DNA from 2 places in the Mesorhizobium sp. BE184 genome. Region 2 is predicted to be linked to the other one. Evidence: predicted binding sites of a transcription regulator. Region 2 holds the regulator's gene; the other holds the start of a gene.

Region 1 (5,000 bases), 880 kb from region 2:
CGTTACCCCACGGCACGTTGCCGTGGCTCGAAACGACAGGAAGCCGATGTTCGAGAAAATCCTCATCGCCAATCGCGGCGAGATCGCGTGCCGGGTCATTCGGACCGCGCAGCGCATGGGCGTCAGGACGGTCGCCGTCTATTCGGACGCCGACCGCAACGCGCTGCATGTCGAGATGGCGGACGAGGCCGTGCATATCGGCCCGTCACCGGTCGGCGAGAGCTACCTGGTCGGGGAAAGGATCATCGAAGCGGCGCGGACACGCGGTGCGGAAGCCATCCATCCGGGCTACGGCTTCCTGTCCGAGAACCCGAAATTCGTGGATCAGGTCGTCGCGGCCGGGCTGACCTTCATCGGTCCGTCCGCTGCGTCGATCCGGGCGATGGGGCTGAAGGACGCCGCCAAGCGGCTGATGGAAAAGGCCGGGGTGCCGGTGGTGCCCGGCTATCATGGCGAAGCGCAGGAAATCGTGCTGCTCGCCACCAAGGCGCGCGAAATCGGCTATCCGGTGTTGATCAAGGCGCGCGCCGGCGGCGGCGGCAAGGGCATGCGCCGCGTCGATGATCCCGACGACTTCGCCGAGGCGCTGTCGGGCGCCCGGCGCGAGGCCAAGGCGGCGTTCGGCGACGACAGCGTGCTGGTCGAGAAATATGTCGACAAGCCGCGCCACATCGAAGTGCAGGTGTTCGGCGATAATTTCGGTAATGCCGTACATCTGTTCGAACGGGACTGCTCGGCGCAGCGCCGCCACCAGAAGGTGATCGAGGAAGCCCCCGCCCCAGGCATGAACGCCGAGATGCGGGCTGCCATGACCAACGCGGCGGTGAAGGCTGCCAAGGCGATCGCCTATTCCGGCGCCGGCACGATCGAGTTCATCGTCGATGCCTCGGAGGAGCTGCGGCCCGACCGCTTCTGGTTCATGGAAATGAACACACGCCTGCAGGTGGAACATCCGGTGACGGAAATGATCACCGGCATCGATCTGGTCGAATGGCAGTTGCGGGTTGCCGCCGGCGAGAGGCTGCCGAAAAGCCAGGATGAAATCGAATTGGAAGGCCACGCTTTCGAAGCGCGGCTTTACGCCGAGGATGCCGGCCGTGGCTTCCTGCCGGCAACGGGCACGCTGCATCACCTTAAATTTCCCGCCAACGCTCCGTCCGGGTGCGGCCTGCGCGTCGAAACTGGCGTCCGCCAGGGCGACGCCATCTCGCCCTTCTACGATCCGATGATCGCCAAGCTGGTCGTTCATGGCCCGGATCGCGCGGCGGCGCTTGCAGGACTGCAAAGGGCGCTGGCGCAAACGGAAGTTGCGGGTTCGACTGTCAACACGGCCTTTCTCGCAGCGCTTGCTTCCGATCCTGAATTTGCGACGGGCGATGTCGATACCGGCCTGATCGGCCGCAAGCAGGATACGCTGACGGCGGCCCCGTCACCCGGCGAAAGCATTGTCGCGACCGCAGCGCTGGCCGCGTCCGGCTTCGAACCGCAGACTGCTTCGAACGATCCGTGGTCGTCGCTTGCCGGCTACGCGCATTTCCACGCCACGCCGCGGCGTATCGCGCTGAAATTCGGCGAGCAGGAGATCGCAGCCTCACTGTCCTTCGAAAATGGCCTCAGTTCCGTCGATATCGGCGATGGCACGACGCACCGTCTGTCGCAGAATGCCCGCCTCACCCGCTGGCCGGGACACGTCACCGTATTCGCAGGCGCGACCAGCTATACGTTCACCGTGCCAGATCCGCTGGCAAAGGCCGACGAAGCTGGCGGAGCCGGCGATTTCCTACGGGCGCCGATGCCCGGCCTCGTCAAGATCGTGCGGGCCGCCAGCGGCGACGACGTTATCAAGGGCCAGCCGCTTCTCATCCTCGAGGCGATGAAGATGGAACACACGATCACCGCGCCGCATGACGGCATCATTGCCGAGATCGTCACAGAGGGCGCCCAGGTGATGGACGGGACCGTTCTGGTGCGCATGGCCGAACAGCCGTGACCGCGACGAAGCCCTCGAACATCGAAAAGCACAGCTGGCTCGAGGACGCGCTGGCGATCTTCTGGGGCACGGTGTTCGTTTCTCTCGGCCTCGTGCTCTACCAACACGCCATGCTTCTGACCGGCAGTTCGGCAGGCATCGCGCTGCTCATCCAGTATGCGACCGGCTACGCCTTCGGGCCGATCTTCTTCATCATAAACCTGCCGTTCTGGTATCTGGCAGTGAAGCGCATGGGCTGGCCCTTCACCATCCGAACCTTCCTCGCCGTCGCCTTCTTTTCGCTGCTGTCGCGGATCGTGCCGGGCCTGGTTGATTTCTCCAGTCTCAATCCTGTCTATGCCGCCATTGTCGGCGGCGGGCTGATGGGCACCGGCCTGCTGATCCTTTTCCGGCACCGGGCCGGTCTCGGCGGCTTCAACGTGCTGGCGCTCTACCTGCAGGACAATCACGGCATCCGCGCCGGCTATTTCTCGCTCGCGGTGGATCTGACCATACTGGCGGTGTCGTTTTTCGTCGTGGACTGGCGGCAGGTGCTGCTTTCGGTGATCGGCGCCGCCGCGCTCAACATGACGGTGGCGATCAACCATCGGCCGGGCCGCTATGTCGGCATGAGCTGATTATCCGGCCCGAGCCGCGCTTCGAATGGCAGTCGCCGCCAAACGCGGAAGCCGCGCCGGTCTTGTCTCGACCGGTCGCGGCTTTCACTGCAAGGTCACTCCGGGCGCCCCCGTGCCCAGTCTGCCCGCTTCCCTGTTCTATGCGCGGCTAGCCCGCCAGCGGGCCGCCGCGTTCTGGTTCTTGGGGCGGGCCTTACAAAGCCCTGCCCTGATTGCGCCTGAGACGCGCAACTGGTGTCAGTGCATGGTCATCCATTCGCGGGCTTCGCGCAGCGCCTGCGCCACTTCCGCCTTGGACATTGTCGCCGAAAGCTCCGAGCGCAGCTCGGCGGCGCGCGTCGAGCCCTTGATGGCGGCAATGTTGAACCATTTGTGGGCGGCGACGAGATCGGTATCGCAGTCGCGGCCGGTGGCGTACATCATGCCGAGTTCGAAGAGAATGTCTGCCTGGGCGTTCGCACCGATAACGCCGACGCCGGCTTCGAGCATTTCAAAACGTGCCATTTTCTTATCCCCTGTCTGGCTCCCGAGAGCCGCCTTCCCGTGTCCCGTGGGGCTGCTCTTTCGATGCTTCCGAGAATGCCGGCGAGGCTTGAATCCGTCGTTAAATGGCTTGCTTAATTGGAAGAAAACAAAGCTAAAACAAGAAGTAAACGTGAGAAACCGTTAAGGATAGAAAGCCCGGCGAACCGGGGATTTGCAAAAAAATCGATGAAAATGCGCGCCTGCGAATTCAAGACTTCGCTAACCACGGAAACGCTTGGCAAAATGACGAGCGCTTTAAAACCTGTCTCGCGAGAGGCGGAAACCCGATGCGGAGCGACCGCAAAATTGCGCATCTTCCCTAGCGGCACCGCTTTCGTTTCCCGGAAACCTGAATTAGCTTACGTTTGCGTAAGGGGTGAGGCTGGCTGAAGCAGCCAAACCGGCATCCCGCAGGGAGGACCTAGATGTTTCGTAAAGTGAGCATGGCCCTGGCGGCCACCCTAATCATGGCGGGATCGGCCATGGCTGACCCGATCGACGGTAATTGGAAGACCCAGTCCGGCGAGACGGCTGCGATTACCGGCGGCGGCTCGATCACGCTGAAGACCGGCAAGCACGCAGGCAAGAACATCGGCAGGCTGAAAGCGGCCGGCGGCAACAAATACACCGGCAGCATCACCGATCCGGCAACCGACAAAACCTATTCGGGCAAGGCGACGCTGACCGGCAGCACGCTCAAGATGAGCGGCTGCGTGCTCGGCGGCCTGATCTGCAAGAGCCAGACCTGGAACAAGCTCTGAGGCCAGGCGGATAGATAAAACAAGGGACGGGGCCGCGAGGCCCCGTTTTTTTGTGCCTGCCGGCACGAACCGCCCGGCGTCAAGACGGCGTCAATCATCTTGAACCGCAGATGAACGGCGACCTCAGAGAGGGTTCAGCCGCATCCGGGCATACTCGCCAGCATCGAGGGAGAGACCCCAATGCTTGCGCGCCGCTTTACCATCGTTTGCCTGCTGACAACGCTGTTCGGCATGGGATTCGCCATCATTGTGGCTGAAGCGAGCCGCCCGACCCGCGACTGGGAAACGGCAAGCCCGCGAAACTGCACCTTCTGCATGAACCAAAACCAACGCTGAGCGACAAAGATAAAAGAGAAAGCACCAAAGCCATGAACCGCCTCGCCGCCAATCTCCGGATTATCCTGCGCCTGCTGCCGCGCACGGCCCTGATCCTCATGGTGCTGGCGGCGCCGGTGCTTGCCGTGCCGATGATGCGGGCCGACACAGGTGCGACGATCGACGCTCCGGCCATGAAGAAGAAGGGCGCCGGCTTCGTGCTGCTGGTCAGCCTGCAGAGGGATTGACCGCCCTTTCCGCCGGCTGACAGGTTTCGACGCCGCCCCCCTCCCAAGCGTCGCTGCCGCAGCCTATATTGAGCCATGGAAAAACGAATCTACCCGCAGGCTATCGAGACCGTCGCAATGCCGGAGCCGTTCAAGCGGCAAAGCTTCGACGATGCCGCCGAGGCGGTCGCCGCGTTGCAGACGCTCTACGAACGCAATACCGGATTCCTGCGCGACTCCTTCGATGGACTGGCCTCCGGCGGCGACATCAACCGGCGCTATCGGGCGTTTTATCCGGCGCTCGGCGTGACAACCAATTCGTTCACGCAGATCGATTCACGCCAGGCCTATGGCCACATGCCAACGCCAGGTCATTTCTCCACCACCATCACGCGTCCGGATCTGTTCGAGAACTACCTGCTTGAGCAGTTGCGGCTGATCATGCGCAACCATGGCGTCCCGGTTACCGTGTCGGAATCCGAAACGCCGATCCCGCTGCATTTCGCTTTTCTCGAAGGCACGCATGTCGACGGCGCGGCGGCCGAGCGCATCCAGCGGCCGATCC
Region 2 (5,000 bases):
GCGTCGCCGTTGCGGGAGCCGGCGCACGGACCTGCCCCTCAAGGTGAAATCCTTCCCGCGGAATATCTGCCCGGAAAGATCCAGCTTTCCCGGCCCGGTCCGGCCAGATGGCGGCTCGCGCAAAGTCTTGGCCGGATTTCCGTCCATGACCTTGGCCGCAGCCTTGCCGTGGCCTCCGGTACGGAACTCGACCGAGGCGTCGGCTTCCTGCTCGTTCCTGTCTTCCTGGCCACTGGAGCCCTGTTCTATTTCGCGGTGGCATCCGAACCCGGTTTCCTGCAGCCGGTCATGTGCGTCGTGGCTTTGGCCTGCCTGATGCTCGCCTGCCGCTCGCAGCCGAAAATGCATCTTTTGTTCGCTGTCGGGTTCTTTTGCGCGCTCGGCGTTCTGGCGGCGAAGGTCGAGACCTGGCGGGGCGGCGGCGAGACGCTCGGGTCGGACATTTCCACGCGCCTGACCGGTCGGGTCGTTTCAATCGACGAACTGGCCAGCGGCCGGGTGCGGCTGACGCTGGACGTGATTTCGACCGCGCGGCCGAAGCTGCGTTACCAACCGGAGCGCGTGCGGCTGTCGGCCCGCGCCATCCCGGCCGGAACAATGGCGGGATCGCAGGTCAGCGGCTTCGTGCGACTTTTGCCGCCGACCGGGCCGGTGAGGCCGGGCGGCTACGACTTCTCCTTCGAAAGCTATTTCGAGGGCCTGGGCGGCAGCGGCTTTTTCCTCAGCAATCCCAAGCTGGAGCCAATCAAGGAGGTGCCGCTCAAGGCGCGGCTGGCGACGGCGGTGCAGAATATCCGCGACGCCATCGCAGGCCGCATCCGCGCCACCATTGGCGGACCGGAAGGCGAAATCGCCGCCGCCCTCATGGTCGGCGTGCGCGCCGGCATTCCCGAGCCGATCAACGAGGCGATGCGGCGCACCGGCATCTACCACATCATCTCGATTTCCGGGCTGCACATGGCGCTGGTCGCCGGCACGGTGATGGTGATGCTGCGCGCCGCCTTCGCGCTGTTTCCCGGCTTTTCTTCGCGACGCCCGGTGAAGAAATATGCCGCCGCGGCGGCGCTGTTTTCGATCGCGGCGTACCTTTCCATTTCGGGCGTCGTTGTCGCCGCCGAGCGCAGCTTCATCATGCTGGCGGTGATGCTGACGGCGGTGCTGTTCGACCGCGCGGCGCTGACCATGCGCAACCTCGCCATCTCGGCGGTCATCGTCATCCTGGTGTCGCCGCACGAGGTGGTCGGCCCGAGCTTCCAGATGTCGTTCGCAGCGACCGCGGCGCTGGTTGGCGCCTATGCGTGGTGGTCGGACTACCGCGCGACCAAAAGCGCAAGCGGCCCGCCGGCGGAGCGCTCACTCCTCGCCGATCTCACGGGCCGGTTCTTCAGCGCCGGGGTCGGCATCGCCGCGACCACGATCATCGCCGGCAGCGCCACCGCCTTGTTCGCCATGTGGCACTTCCAGCGCGTGTCGCCGCTCAGCCTGTTCGCCAACCTCGCCGTGATGCCCATCGTCTCGCTGGCGGTGATGCCCTTCGCGGTGCTCTCCGCCATCGCCATGCCGTTCGGCGCCGACGGGCCATTTCTCTACGTGGTGGGAAAGGGGCTGACGGCGATGATCGCCATCTCCGATTGGATTTCCGTGCGGTCGCCAGTCGATGCGGTCGGGCTGGTGTCCATCCAGTCCGTCCTGCTCGTCACCGTCGCGCTGGTGATCGCGACCGTGGCGACGACCCGGCTGCGCCTGGCGGCCATTCCGTTCGCGCTTGGCGGCATACTCGCCATGCCGAGCGTGCGAACGCCGGACGTCCTGGTCGCGGAGGATGCGCATCTGATCGCCATGCCGATCGGCGGCGGCGAACTCGCCGTCAATCGGCCGAAGCCGAACCAGTTCACCATCGACAACTGGCGTCGCGCGCTTGATGCGGAAACTGTGATCGGGCCCGAAACCCTCAAAGGCGAAGAAACAAGGCTGGTCACAACCGGCGCGCTCGACCTCCCGCCCGGCACGCCATTTCTCTGCACACCGGACAGTTGCGTGGCGCGGCACGTCTCGGGGGCAATCGTGGCGCGGGTGAAGGACGAACGGTCGGCCGGCAATGCCTGCGGATTCGCGGCCTTGATCGTCATCGACGACGCAACCGCTTCCGATCCCTGCCATGACCCGCTGGTTGCGGTCATCACCAGACAGGAGCTTGCGCAATCGGGCAGCGCCGCCGTGTATTTCGCTCCGCAGTCAGCCGCCGCGCCAGCGGAAATCCAGTTCGCCATCGTTGGCGACTACCGGCCCTGGCACGTGCAGCGGCAGTTCTCGCGCGAGGCGAGGGGACTGCCGCCGTTCGAGCGCCGGTCACGCCAGGACGCGAGCCGTCAAAGACGAAATGCGGAAGACGAGCAAAATTCGGAAGATGAATGACGCAACCATGCGCGGCAAACTCCAAGCCGCGTGTCGGATTCGATACGTCAAGCCAAGCCAAGCCAAGCCGCTGATCCGGATCAGTAGCGCCTGATCAGCCCGACCAGCCGACCCTGCACCTTGACCCGGTCGGGGCCGAAGATGCGGGTTTCATAGGCGGGGTTCGCCGCTTCCAGCGCGATGGATGCGCCCTTGCGGCGGAAGCGCTTGAGGGTCGCCTCCTCGTCGTCCACCAGGGCGACGATGATCTCACCGGGGCTGGCGGTGTTGGCGTTGCGGATGATGACCGTGTCGCCGTCGAAAATGCCGGCCTCGATCATCGAATCGCCCTTGACCTCGAGCGCGTAGTGCTCGCCGCCCGAAATCATGTCCGGCGGCACGGAAATCGAATGGGTCTTGTGCTGGATGGCGTCGATCGGCACGCCGGCGGCGATGCGGCCCATGACGGGAATGGAAATGGCGGCGGCGGCATCGTCGTCGTTGCCGGCGGCCTGCAGACGGGTCGGCTCCTTCGGTTGCGGCCTGCCGAGGCCACCCTGGATAATTCCGGGCGAGAATTTCCGCGCGGCGTTGAGACCTGGCGCGATCGAATCCGGCAGGCGAAGCACTTCCAGGGCGCGGGCGCGGTTCGGCAGCCGGCGGATGAAGCCGCGCTCTTCCAGCGCCGTGATGAGCCTGTGGATGCCCGACTTCGAAGCCAGATCCAGCGCCTCCTTCATCTCGTCGAAGGAAGGGGGAATGCCGCTTTCCTTCAGCCTTTCATGGATGAAAAGAAGCAGTTCATGTTGCTTGCGCGTCAGCATTGCGGCCCCCAAGGGTGTCGAACAGAATCGAAAAAACAAACCCAGAACAAACACTATCTGTTCCAGTTGTGTTCCGCAACCGTTTAAAGTTTAATGAATGTGTTGACGTTTTGTTCAGCAAGCCCGCCGCCACGCGGGCGTCAGCGCAGCATCAGCACCTTGCACGGGTCCCCGGCTGCGGCGGCGGGGGCGAAAGGCTCGCGCACGATCAGGCCGTTGGCGTCGGCCATCATGCGCAGCATGGACGAATCCTGCACGCTGAAAGGCGTCGCCGTTAGGCTGCTTGCTCCATCGTGGACGACGGCGCGCACATAATCCTGGCGCTGGTCGTTTTCGGCCATCGGGGCGGCAAGCTGTGCCTCGCGGATGTCTTGCACGAATTGCCGCCCGCCAAGGCGGGCCAGCAGCGGCTTGAGGAACAGCTGCGTACAAACGAGGCTCGCCACCGGGTTGCCAGGCAAGCCAACGCAGCGGATGGGCCCCATGCGCCCGAACATCAGCGGTTTGCCGGGACGCATGGCGATCTTCCAGAAATCCAGCGTCATGCCCTCGCCGGTGAGCACGTCGTGGACGAGATCGTGATCGCCGACGGAAGCGCCGCCGAGCGTGACGATGACGTTTGCGCCAGCCGCCACCGCCTTGCGCACCAGGGCTGCGATGGCGTCCTTGCTGTCCTTGGCGATGCCGAGATCAATGGCTTGCGCGCCAACCGAGCGGGCCGCGGCGGCGACGCCATAGGCATTGGACGAGATGATCTGGTCTGGCCCGAGTTCAGCGCCCGGCAGCATCAATTCGTCGCCGGTGGCGATGATGGCGACGAGCGGCTGGCCGATGACGGGGACTCGCGGATAGTTTGCCGAAGCCGCCAGCGAAAGGGCCGCGGGATCGAGCAGCCGGCCTTTTTCAAGGACGACGTCGCCGTCGGCAAAATCGAGGCCGGCCTTTCGCACATTGCGGCCAGGGCTGGCCGGTTCCAGCACCTCAATGACGCCGTTGCCGGTGGCGCGGACGTTTTCCTGGATGACGACCGTGTCGGCACCCGCCGGCAGCGGTGCGCCGGTGAAGACACGCACTGTCTGGCCGCGCTCCACAGTACCGGCAAATCCCTGGCCAGCCGGCGCGGCGCCGATCACGGTGAGCTGGGCGGGCGCGGTCGACACATCGGCCGCCTTGACCGCGTAGCCGTCCATGGCGGAAGCGTGGAAGGGCGGCTGGGTACGCCGGGCGACCAGAGGCTGTGCAAGGACACGCTCGAAAGCCTCGTGCAGCGCGACGTTCTCGGCGGGCAAGGGCTCAACGCCGTCCAGCAGGCGCTGCAGTGCTTCGGCGACTGGAACAAGCGCCATCACGCCGCCTCGTAATCGCCTGATTTTCCGCCGCTTTTCAGCTTCAGCCGAATGCCGGATATGACCATGGCCCGGTCTACGGCCTTGGCCATGTCGTAGATGGTCAGGCAGGCGACGGAGGCTGCCGTCAGCGCTTCCATTTCCACGCCTGTCTTGCCGGTTACGCGGGCTTGCGCCGTCACGCGCAAGCCCGGCAAGCTTTCGTCGGGCTCGATCTCCACCGACACCTTGGTCAGCAGAAGCGGGTGGCAGAGCGGGATCAGCTCATGCGTCTTCTTGGCGGCCATGATACCGGCGATGCGCGCGGTGCCCAGCACGTCGCCCTTCCTGGCATTGCCGTCGAGGATCATGCGCAGCGTTTCCGGCTGCATGGAGACGAACCCTTCGGCCACCGCGAAGCGAACAGTCTCGGCCTTGCCGCCGACATCGACCATGT

What was found. Region 2 encodes LexA, which represses DNA repair genes until DNA is damaged. Its sites were predicted from a motif close to TGTTCNNNNTGTGTTCNG; they were not measured.
Region 1: J2X35_RS02200 (sel1 repeat family protein) is a predicted target of LexA. The motif match lies at 3,235-3,252, and genes of this name have one in related genera.

What each region holds. Positions count from the first base shown of each region.
Region 1 is NZ_JAVDVU010000001.1:468,131-473,130, reverse strand. It holds gene J2X35_RS02210 (acetyl/propionyl/methylcrotonyl-CoA carboxylase subunit alpha) at 47-1,990, shown strand; gene J2X35_RS02205 (YitT family protein) at 1,987-2,607, shown strand; gene J2X35_RS02200 (sel1 repeat family protein) at 2,845-3,111, opposite strand; gene J2X35_RS02195 (DUF2147 domain-containing protein) at 3,558-3,893, shown strand; gene J2X35_RS02190 (hypothetical protein) at 4,074-4,229, shown strand; gene J2X35_RS02185 (hypothetical protein) at 4,262-4,456, shown strand; gene J2X35_RS02180 (AMP nucleosidase) at 4,532-5,000, shown strand, end outside.
Region 2 is NZ_JAVDVU010000001.1:1,350,221-1,355,220, reverse strand. It holds gene J2X35_RS06660 (ComEC/Rec2 family competence protein) at 1-2,415, shown strand, start outside; gene lexA (transcriptional repressor LexA) at 2,496-3,218, opposite strand; gene glp (gephyrin-like molybdotransferase Glp) at 3,359-4,564, opposite strand; gene moaC (cyclic pyranopterin monophosphate synthase MoaC) at 4,564-5,000, opposite strand, start outside.